3 regions of the Flavobacterium anhuiense genome follow, and region 3 is predicted to be linked to each of the others. Evidence: riboswitches for the same ligand, from Rfam matches in the RefSeq annotation. Region 3 holds a riboswitch; each other region holds the start of a gene.

Region 1 (3,283 bases), 1.8 Mb from region 3:
GCTGAGGTTAAGATTTTTATATAGAAAGCTCAAACTTTATAGTTTGGGCTTTTTCTTTTTTAAAATGTAATGACTTAATCTATATCTTTAATCAAAAATTTATTTAAGGTGTAAATGAGAAACATAATACTTCTGATCTTAGTTTTTTCGAGTTTTGCAACAGGATGCCAAAAAACAAAAAAAGAACCAGTTAAAGCTAAAGTAAACATTTCTGAAAAAAAGGATACAACATGTCTGCCTCATTTGTATGACGATCCAAAACTTGAAAAAGAAAAAGTTCTTATTTATGCAGAAGAAGGTATTGATTCAGTATTAATTTCCAGAAATGAATTGAACAAAATTGAAAAGCTTTTTCCTGTATTTAAAGCCGAATTTCCTTCAGATCCAAATGAATCATATGCCGGTAAAGTATGGGAAAATTATATTAATCAGGATGGAAAAGAAGAATCTATTACATTTGGCAGTGAAGTTGGCAGAGATGATTTTTGTTTAATTTATGCCTATTATTTAAAGCAAAAAAATGGAGAAGCAAAATTCAAACTAGAAAGAGAAAAATTAATTAAATTATATAGAGCAATAAACGGACTTTATGAAGGATTAAATTATGGAGGAACTTATTTTGGCCATCAACATAAAAGATTAAATGCATCTGTAGAATATTCAATTTATAAATTAAAATTAAGGAAAGAATATTATGAAAAGAAATACAATTTTAAAAAGCAAAAAGATTTGTATATCAAAGCGTTGATGCAATATGTTTCAGATGAAGAAAGTCAGGATCCATACAATCAAGATGATCCTAGAGATGGCAAGGGAGAAGGAAGTAAAAGAGGAAAACGACTTCAAGAGAAAATCGATATTTTAGAAAAATTGATTACCAATTATTTCTATTTAAATCAGGTTCAAAATTTCGAAATAACATATTACAAATAATAAACTATGGAGGATTGGTTTGAAAATCTATCGAAAGAAGAAAGAGAAGAAATCGAAACTGGACTTATTCAGGCAGAAAATAATGAAGTCATAGAACATGAAGAAGTGATGAAAGTGTTCTTTAAAATATAAAACCGAAAAGGAATAAGTTTTAATGGAGAAACCTTAGAACCTTAGCATCTTAGTCCCTCAGAACCTTAAAAAAAAAAACATTTGCAAATCGAAACCCTATTTCATACCTTTGCACTGTTCTTAAAATTATTGTTAGTTATCACGAAAGGCGGAGGGACAGACCCAATGAAACCTTAGCAACCCTTTACCATAAAGAAGGTGCTAAATTCTACTTTTTACTAATTTTCAAGTATTAAAGATAGATAACACAAATACATTACAAGTATTTCTCAAAACTTTTCCAGACAACGTACAATATTTACCGAAGCAATTCAGTAGAAGGAGCGAATCATTGGCGCATTTTTGCAGTCAGTAGTTCCCGCTTTCGCCTATATCTCTCCATTTCATTGCGAGGATACCGGCTCAATCGGGGCTAATGAGCCAGCAATAGTGCACTTTTGGAAATAAAGTGAAAAAAGTATCCGAAGCAAAGCTAACAGGTTTTTTAAAACCTGTTAGGTTTAAACTTCACAATCATAATAAAAAAACTTAGCATCTTAGAACCTTAGTATCTCAGAAGCTAAAAAAAGAAGCCATGGCAATAACAATTCAAGAAGCAATAAAAAAAAATATCCTAATCCTTGACGGAGCAATGGGAACAATGTTGCAACGCTATAATTTCTCAGAAGAAGATTTCAGAGGAGAGCGTTTCAAAGATTTCCCATATCCGTTAAAAGGAAACAACGATTTACTATCTCTAACACAACCACAAGCAATCCGCGATGTACATGCCGCTTATTTTCAAGCAGGTGCTGACATTGTAGAAACCAATACCTTCTCCGGAACGACAATCGGTATGGCCGATTATCACATGGAAGATTTGGTTTACGAGTTAAACTACGAATCGGCAAAACTTGCACGCGAGGTTGCCGATGAGTTTACCGCAAAAAATCCAGAAAAACCACGTTTCGTAGCCGGTTCAATTGGCCCGACAAACCGTACAGCAAGTATGTCACCAGACGTAAACGATCCAGGTTACAGAGCTGTAACGTTCGACGATTTACGAATTGCGTACAAACAACAAGCAGAAGCTTTAATGGATGGTGGCTGTGATTTACTTTTAGTAGAAACCATCTTCGATACATTAAATGCAAAAGCGGCACTTTTTGCAATCGAAGAAGTAAAAGAAGAACGCAATCTTGATATTCCAATCATGGTTTCTGGAACAATTACCGATGCTTCAGGACGAACACTTTCGGGACAAACTGTTGAAGCGTTTTTGATTTCAGTTTCACATATTCCGTTATTAAGTGTAGGATTCAATTGCGCTCTTGGAGCCGATTTGTTGAAACCGTATTTGAAAACATTAGCACATAATACAAGCTTTAATGTTTCAGCGCATCCAAACGCAGGATTGCCAAATGCTTTCGGACAGTACGATGAAACGCCAGAACAAACACAAGCATTCATTAAAGAATATTTAGAGGATAATTTAATCAATATCATTGGCGGTTGTTGCGGAACAACTCCGGACCATATCCGATTAATGGCTGAGGTGGCGAAGGATTATAAGCCGAGAGTTGCGCCGGTCTTATCGTAATGATTTGGTAAATTTTAAAAATAATTTTTATAAAATTAAGTATGGAATTTCTGCTACATAGAGTTGTTCTAGATTCTTCATACGAAGAATTAATTCGAGCTTTTGCAGATTTTGAATTTTCTGAGGAATCTTATTATTGCGAAGGAAAAATAAAACAACAAAGTTCTGGATATTGCAAATATGGCGAAGTGAAAATTATTTTAGAAAATAAGGGAAATTGGGGCGGAGCTAAAACATTTAGTTGGGAAGTTGCAGATGATGAAATTCCAGTAGAATATCTAGATGTAATTGTTACAACGATAAAAACTATAGTTTACGATAGTAAAAAATCTTTCAAATTTAGAATTGTTGGTGGTTCTTATCATGTAGTTGATTCACATAGGAAAAGTTTTGAAATGGCAACTTTTAGAGCAATTTCAAATTTAGTAGGTTTTGATAAAACAAAAGTTCAATAGGAACGAAAAATATAATATAAAATTGAAAAATTCGGTAAACATAAACGTTTTATGAAACCGAGTTTGCGTGAGGGATAGAAGAGATCTCGTCTTTTGACGAGACGAGGACTTGTAACGGATAGCCCGGTTCGCCGCGGCGAATCATGCCCAAAATATTAAAAAGATTACAGGTTTAAAGACCTAA
Region 2 (3,283 bases), 1.8 Mb from region 3:
GAGTCTTTTAGGTTTGATGAAATCAAATTTTAAAGAAGATTTGTCTGGAAATGATACTGCAAGAAAACTTCTAATATTGGCCAGAGAAATAGGAAAAGATTTTGATCTCTCAGATATTAATATAAAACCTTTTATAACCGAAGAGCATTTGGAAAAAAATGGAGTGCTCGATAAAGAGGCTGTAGATAAATCATTTAAAATTGCCAAAATCACTCAAGCAGAAAATCATGTACTCCGTTATGTAGGAGAGTTTGATGTAGAAAAAGGCACATTAGAAGCCAAATTAATTTCGGAACCAATAGCCTCTCCAATCGGGCAGTTGAAAGGTTCCGACACTATTTTTGAAATTTATACCAAATCTTACTCCGATATTCCAATCGTAATTCAAAGTGCTCCGCCATGTAAACAAGCAATTTCGAGAGGAATTATAACTGATATCCTAAAAATAGTGGAACGAATTAGGACTAAGGAAGCAGTCTGGCTATAATTTTTTAGCCGAAAAAGAAAAAGGTTCTTTGATAAACTGATTTGTCAAATGGAATTATTAAGAAAAACGAGTTTGTTTTGTAAGTTTTTTACCTGTATTATTTCGTTTTCGTTTTTGTAAGATGTTTTTTGACGTTAAAAAATTGATTTTTAACGATTTTTGTAATTAAATTCTTGAATTTAATTTGTGTAATAAAAAAAATAATTGCATATTTGTTATACCCAAAAACTACTAGAAATCAAATGAACTTAAAAGTCAACAAAATGTTTTGTGCCATTTCGGTTAAGACCGAGGCTGGGGTGTCTATTGCTTAAAAAATTGTAAGAATACAATAATAATATAGTAAGAGCCTCCCGAGAAATTTTGGGAGGCTTTTTAATTTAATACAAATGCAGAATTTAAATAAACAATATAAATCACAGATGAATAAATCCTTACAGATGAACAAGATGTTTTCTGTCGCGCTTATTTGCGCATACGTCTGTTGATACTAAAAGTATACGTGAGTGTAAAAACTTAAACCCTTTTGGTATCTGAAAAATCCAAAAGGGTTTTTTTATTCCAGAAAGCGATTTAACAAAAAGATAAACGAGAAATAAAGATTATAAAACACAACTTAACTAAAACTTAATATCATGAGCACATTGAACTACTTAGCAGAAAAAATTTCAAATTTGAAAAACAGAAGGACGAGAAAAAATAATCCGCCGCCAACAAACGAATTGGCTCATCCAAGATTCGGAATAACTGAGTCTGGAATCGCAGAGGAAGGTAAGGCAACTGGAAAAAAAGCGCCGAACTCTTTATTGTTTTTGATGTATTCAAAAGAAAATGAAACGCTTTTTATCTAAACAGAAAAGCATCATAAATTTAGGGTAAAACCTGCTTAATTTTACTGGGCATTTTTGTTCGGTAAATTTTTGCGTATAATAGTTTTTGCTAAAGTAAGTTTCAGAAATTTAACAAACACTTTTAGATAAAATTTGTTTGTTAGAGAAATTAGTAGTTAATTTGCACCGTTAAGTTCAAACACGTATTGAAATGTTATAAAGAAAGGACGAGGGATTAGACCCGATGAAGCCTTAGCAACCCTTCGGTAAAACGAAGAAGGTGCTACATTCTACCACGCCAAACGTGGAAAGATAACAACAAGATTTTTTCTAGTTAAACCTAGTTTTTCTTTCTAATATTTCCATATACAAATCAGATAATACAATAGATTTGAAATTGGAAAATATACCAAACCCTATTATAATTAAAGATTTCATCACAGAAAGTGGTGCAGCTTACCGTTCTATACCTTTGCACTTTACATTGGCAGGACAGCCTTTGCATAGTGCGCCAATTGTATTGGTTAATCACGCCTTAACAGGAAATGCGCAAGTAACTGGAGAAAACGGCTGGTGGAATGACTTAATTGGCGAAGGTAAAACCATAGATACTGCTGTTTATACCATTTTAGCCTTTGATGTTCCTGGAAATGGAAGCAATTCTTTTTTAATTGAAAATTATCTTGACTTTACAGCCAGAGATGTCGCGAGAATCTTTATTGAAGCTGTAAAAGCTTTACATATTGAAAAGCTTTTTGCAGTTATCGGAGGCTCTGTAGGAGGAGGAATTGCTTGGGAAATCTTAGCTTTAGAACCTAATATAACAGAAAACCTTATTCCGATCGCGAGTGACTGGAAATCTACCGACTGGCTTATTGCCAATTGTTTTCTTCAAGAACAAATTCTAAACAATTCTTCAAAACCAATCGAAGATGCCAGAATTCATGCCATGCTTTGTTATCGTTCGCCAGAATCATTCAAAGAGAAATTCCAAAGAACAATCAATCAAGATCTTTTGATTTTTAATATCGAAAGCTGGTTGGCTCATCATGGTAAAAAATTGCAGAAAAGATTCCAATTGTCTTCTTATAAATTAATGAATCAATTGCTTAAAACAATTGATATTACTAGAAATAGTGAAAGTTTTGAAAACTTGTTGTCCAAAACAAAAGCCTCAATTCATATTATCGGAATCAATTCAGATTTGTTTTTTACGGCAAAAGAAAACGTAGAAACCTATGAAGAATTGAAGAAGTTTAAAGACAATGTTTTCTACAGCGAAATTGATTCGGTTCACGGACATGACGCTTTTTTAATCGAGTACAAACAATTAGATCATTTACTTGCCGACATTTTTAAGGCAGAAACAATAAAGAAATAAAAATGAAAGTATTAAAATTTGGAGGTAAATCATTAGCAAACGGAGAAGGACTTAACAAAGTTGTTTCAATCATTTCAGATAAAGTAAATCAAGGCGAAAAAATTGCCGTTGTCGTTTCTGCACGTGGAAATGCGACAGATGAGCTTGAATTTATCTTAAGCATTGCTGCTAAAAATGGCAGTTATAAAGAATTATTAGAGAATTTTAAAAAATATCAAATATCAGATTATCCGCAAGTTGATTTGTCTGAAGAGTTTAATGTTTTAGATAAACTTTTTGAAGGTGTTAGCTTAATTGGCGATTACAGCAAAAAAATCAAAGATCAGATTTTGTCAAAAGGCGAATTGCTTTCGGCTAAATTATTGACGGCTATTTTACTAGAAAAAGGAATTCCAGCCAATTTTGTAGATACAAGAGAATTATTGAAAACAGATTCTAAATTTGGTGATGCACAGCCATTAGAACAGCTTTCAAAGAAAAACGTAGTCAATTATTTTAAAGAACATAACGGAGAAACGGTTAATATAGTTACAGGTTTCATTGGATCTAATAACAACAACGACACAACTACTTTAGGTAGAAATG
Region 3 (3,283 bases):
AACCTGATTGGAATGATGCTCCATGTGTGTGATGAAAACCACTGGTTTATCTTCTTCAGCTTTTGTTCGAAGCGCCATGATACGCTGCAATTTTGATAAAGCAGCCGTCATACCGCTCCCAGTAGTAACCAAAACGTCTGATGGGCTGGCATTTACCGATTTTTTAATAATATCTCTCGCATGCTGATAGGCGTAAGTAGAAGTTTTTCCTGTCTGACTTGAAAGTGAATGCGTATTGGCAATCATGGGACCAATTTTATTGAGCATGATATCTTCGATCGGGGCGTATAACCTTCCGCTGGCAACCCAGTCTGCATAAACTAGATTCTGTTCTCCGTAAACCGATTCGAAAGTATGGTCAATTCCTACTGTATTTTCTCTAAATTTAGAAAAGTAACACTCAGGTTCTGTTGGTTTTGTTGTTGGCTCAATAGCATTCATATCCTTGTCATTTTAAATTAACTAATATTGTATTTTTTGTATTTCTTATCAATCTTATCATTCATCTGAAAGACAAGATTGCGCTTTTCTTTTTTAAATTTTATTTTCTAAAAGTCTTTTCAATGTAGATTGCAATTCTTCTCCATACAGGTTTTTCGCAACGATTACTCCTTTAGGATCCACCAAATAATTTCCAGGAATGGCTCTTACACCATATAATTTGGCAACTGCACTGTTCCAGAAAAGCAAATCAGAAACATGCGTCCAGGTTAAATTATCGTCTTTAATTCCTTTAAGCCAATTTTCTTTCTTTTTATCCAAAGAAATTGCGACAATATTGAATCCTTTGTCATGAAATTCTTTGTAAGCCGCAACAATATTTGGATTCTCTCTTCGGCAAGGTCCGCACCATGAAGCCCAAAAATCAATTAAAGTATAGCCTTTTAAGTTATCATAAAGTCGAACTGGCTTTCCTTCTGGATCATTGGCTGTAAAATCTGGGGCTTTTTTACCTACCGATAATCCGTCTAAAACAATAGCCAGTTCTTTTAATTCTTTCACGTAAGTAGTACTTTGAAGACTTTTATCTAGCAAAGCAATATTTTGTGTAATCTGTTCAGGTGTTAATCTGTAAGACCAGTTTCTGTACAATACATAAGCAGAAACAATAGATTTTGGATTTTCTGTTATGAATTTACTGATTTCTACATCTTTGCTCTTTTTATAGGCTTCAAACAAATCCTGAGAAGCAGAACCTTCAACCACAGATGTTGTGTAATATTTCTTCGGACTCAGTTTTACTGTAATCGGATTTTTTTCTAGAAAAATATACAATGGCGAGCTTTCTGTATTTACGCTTAATCCGTATAAATCTGGCGTTTTTACTTTCGTTTTAAAACTGAAATTACCGTCTTTTACTTTTGCCGAATCAATCGTGGTAAACATCTTATTGTGAAACTTTTGCAAGTAAACGTATTGCGTTACAGTATCGGCAACCGTTCCTTTCAATTGTAAATTATTTTCCTGAGCCTGAGTTTGAAGAGCTCCAAGAAATAAAGCGAAACCTAATAGTATTTTTTTCATTTTTTTTTAGTTTTAAGATTAGACAAAAGAATTTCAGGCCAATGTCAGAAGTCATTGGCAGTATTTTATTTTACAAAGAGAATCTAGAATAAACTATTGTTTTAGCATTTAGAAAAAAGCAAAGGCGTTTTCTTCAAAAATGGAATTCAAGAGCTCATAACCGACATATACAATTGATTCAGCTTTCATATTAATAAAGATTTGGTTAGATGATCTTAAACAGATTTACGGAGAAATCTTTCTTATCTGCCCGCTTGTAGCGGAAGGATTTAGCACCTTATTCGGCAACAGGTTGCTAAGACTTCATTGGGCCTATTCCCTCAGTCTTTCTGGATAAGTATCATGTTATAAATTTTCTTCGATACAAATATATATTAATTCTACCGAATTAGTCAAGTTTAAGTTGAGTTTTTTTAAAATTAATTGAAAAAGCGTTTTTAAGAAGAAAACAAAGCACTCATAATCAAATAATTAAAAAATACAAATACATTGTTTTGAAATTCTTATTTATAAAAGAAATTCATACGTTTTTAAAATCTGAATTGAAAAGTATTTTTAAATTCTAAAGAAAAAGATGCAGGTATTGGTTCTTTTCCAGATTGGAAAGCGGTTCTTTTAATCCGTTTTCAAGATTTGAGGTAATCAGTCCCAACACTTGTTTTAGATCGTTGAAATTATTTGGCTTCACAAAATAACAGAATGCACCAAGGTTGCCAGCAGCTTCCATATCATTTTTGTGTGAAGAAGTAGAAATCATAATTACCGGAATATCTTTATAACGCTCTTCCGATTTTAATCGTTTCAGACATTCCCATCCATTCATAATAGGCATATTTAAATCTAAAAAGACAACTTCAGGTATTTTATCATGACTATTTAGCATTTTCAATGCTTGATCCCCATTTTCTGCACAATGACAAATAATACTTTCATCTATATCAGCCAACGCTTCGCAAAACATTTCTGCGTCGTCCCTGTCATCATCGGCTAATAAAATTATTTTCTTACTCATGCTTAAATGTCTTTTTCTGTTTGTTCAAATGGCAACATAATTGTAAAAACAGCTCCTTTATCCACAATTCCATTTGCTGTAATGCTGCCTCCGTGACGTTCCGCTATTTTTTTACAAAGCGACAACCCTAAGCCAGTTCCTTCATAACGGTCTTTAGAATTTAATCGGGTAAAAGTTTCAAAAATACGTCCCGTCTGATCGGGGTCAAATCCGATTCCGTTGTCTCGTACCGTAATTACAGCTATTCTTTTACCGTCTTCAAATTTTTCTTCTGCATTAATGGCAATCTGCGGCGGAACATTTTCTTTAGCAAATTTAATCGAATTGTTTATCAGATTATAAAACAATTGATAAAGCAGCACAGAAGCTCCTTCAATAACAGGAAGTCCTTGATAATAAATATTTCCGCCTGTTCTTTGTAGTGAAATTTCCAGATCGGTTTCTATATTTTTGATGACTTCGTTAAGATCAACTATTGTTGCTTTCTGCGAGTCGGCATTGATTTTAGAATAGGCAAGTACACCGTCAATCATAGTAAACATGCGGTCTGCCGCTACATGGATTCTTTCAATATATCTCGTTGCCGATTCGTCGAGCTTATTTTCAAGATGGTCTTCCAAACGGCTTACAAATGTTTTTATTTTCCTAACAGGCTCTTTTAAATCGTGAGAAGCGACATGAGCAAATTGCTGTAAATCATCATTAGAACGCTGGAGTTCTTTGGTACGGTCCGCCACCAAAATTTCC

The links. A riboswitch is a leader RNA that binds a small molecule or an ion and turns the genes downstream of it on or off. The one in region 3 is predicted to bind S-adenosylmethionine.
Region 1: another riboswitch for S-adenosylmethionine. It lies ahead of BB050_RS05445 (homocysteine S-methyltransferase family protein); the one in region 3 lies ahead of BB050_RS13755 (TlpA disulfide reductase family protein).
Region 2: another riboswitch for S-adenosylmethionine. It lies ahead of BB050_RS05530 (alpha/beta fold hydrolase); the one in region 3 lies ahead of BB050_RS13755 (TlpA disulfide reductase family protein).

Annotation. Positions count from the first base shown of each region.
Region 1 covers NZ_CP016907.1:1,295,231-1,298,513, reverse strand. The annotation lists gene BB050_RS05450 (hypothetical protein) at 115-933, shown strand; gene BB050_RS22210 (hypothetical protein) at 940-1,065, shown strand; SAM riboswitch class I at 1,199-1,314, shown strand; gene BB050_RS05445 (homocysteine S-methyltransferase family protein) at 1,640-2,644, shown strand; gene BB050_RS05440 (hypothetical protein) at 2,686-3,099, shown strand.
Region 2 covers NZ_CP016907.1:1,313,945-1,317,227, reverse strand. The annotation lists gene BB050_RS05540 (homoserine dehydrogenase family protein) at 1-487, shown strand, start outside; gene BB050_RS05535 (hypothetical protein) at 1,123-1,338, shown strand; SAM riboswitch class I at 1,529-1,636, shown strand; gene BB050_RS05530 (alpha/beta fold hydrolase) at 1,709-2,698, shown strand; gene thrA (bifunctional aspartate kinase/homoserine dehydrogenase I) at 2,701-3,283, shown strand, end outside.
Region 3 covers NZ_CP016907.1:3,137,218-3,140,500, reverse strand. The annotation lists gene BB050_RS13760 (aminotransferase class V-fold PLP-dependent enzyme) at 1-441, opposite strand, end outside; gene BB050_RS13755 (TlpA disulfide reductase family protein) at 535-1,524, opposite strand; SAM riboswitch class I at 1,764-1,864, opposite strand; gene BB050_RS13750 (response regulator) at 2,087-2,536, opposite strand; gene BB050_RS13745 (PAS domain-containing sensor histidine kinase) at 2,539-3,283, opposite strand, start outside.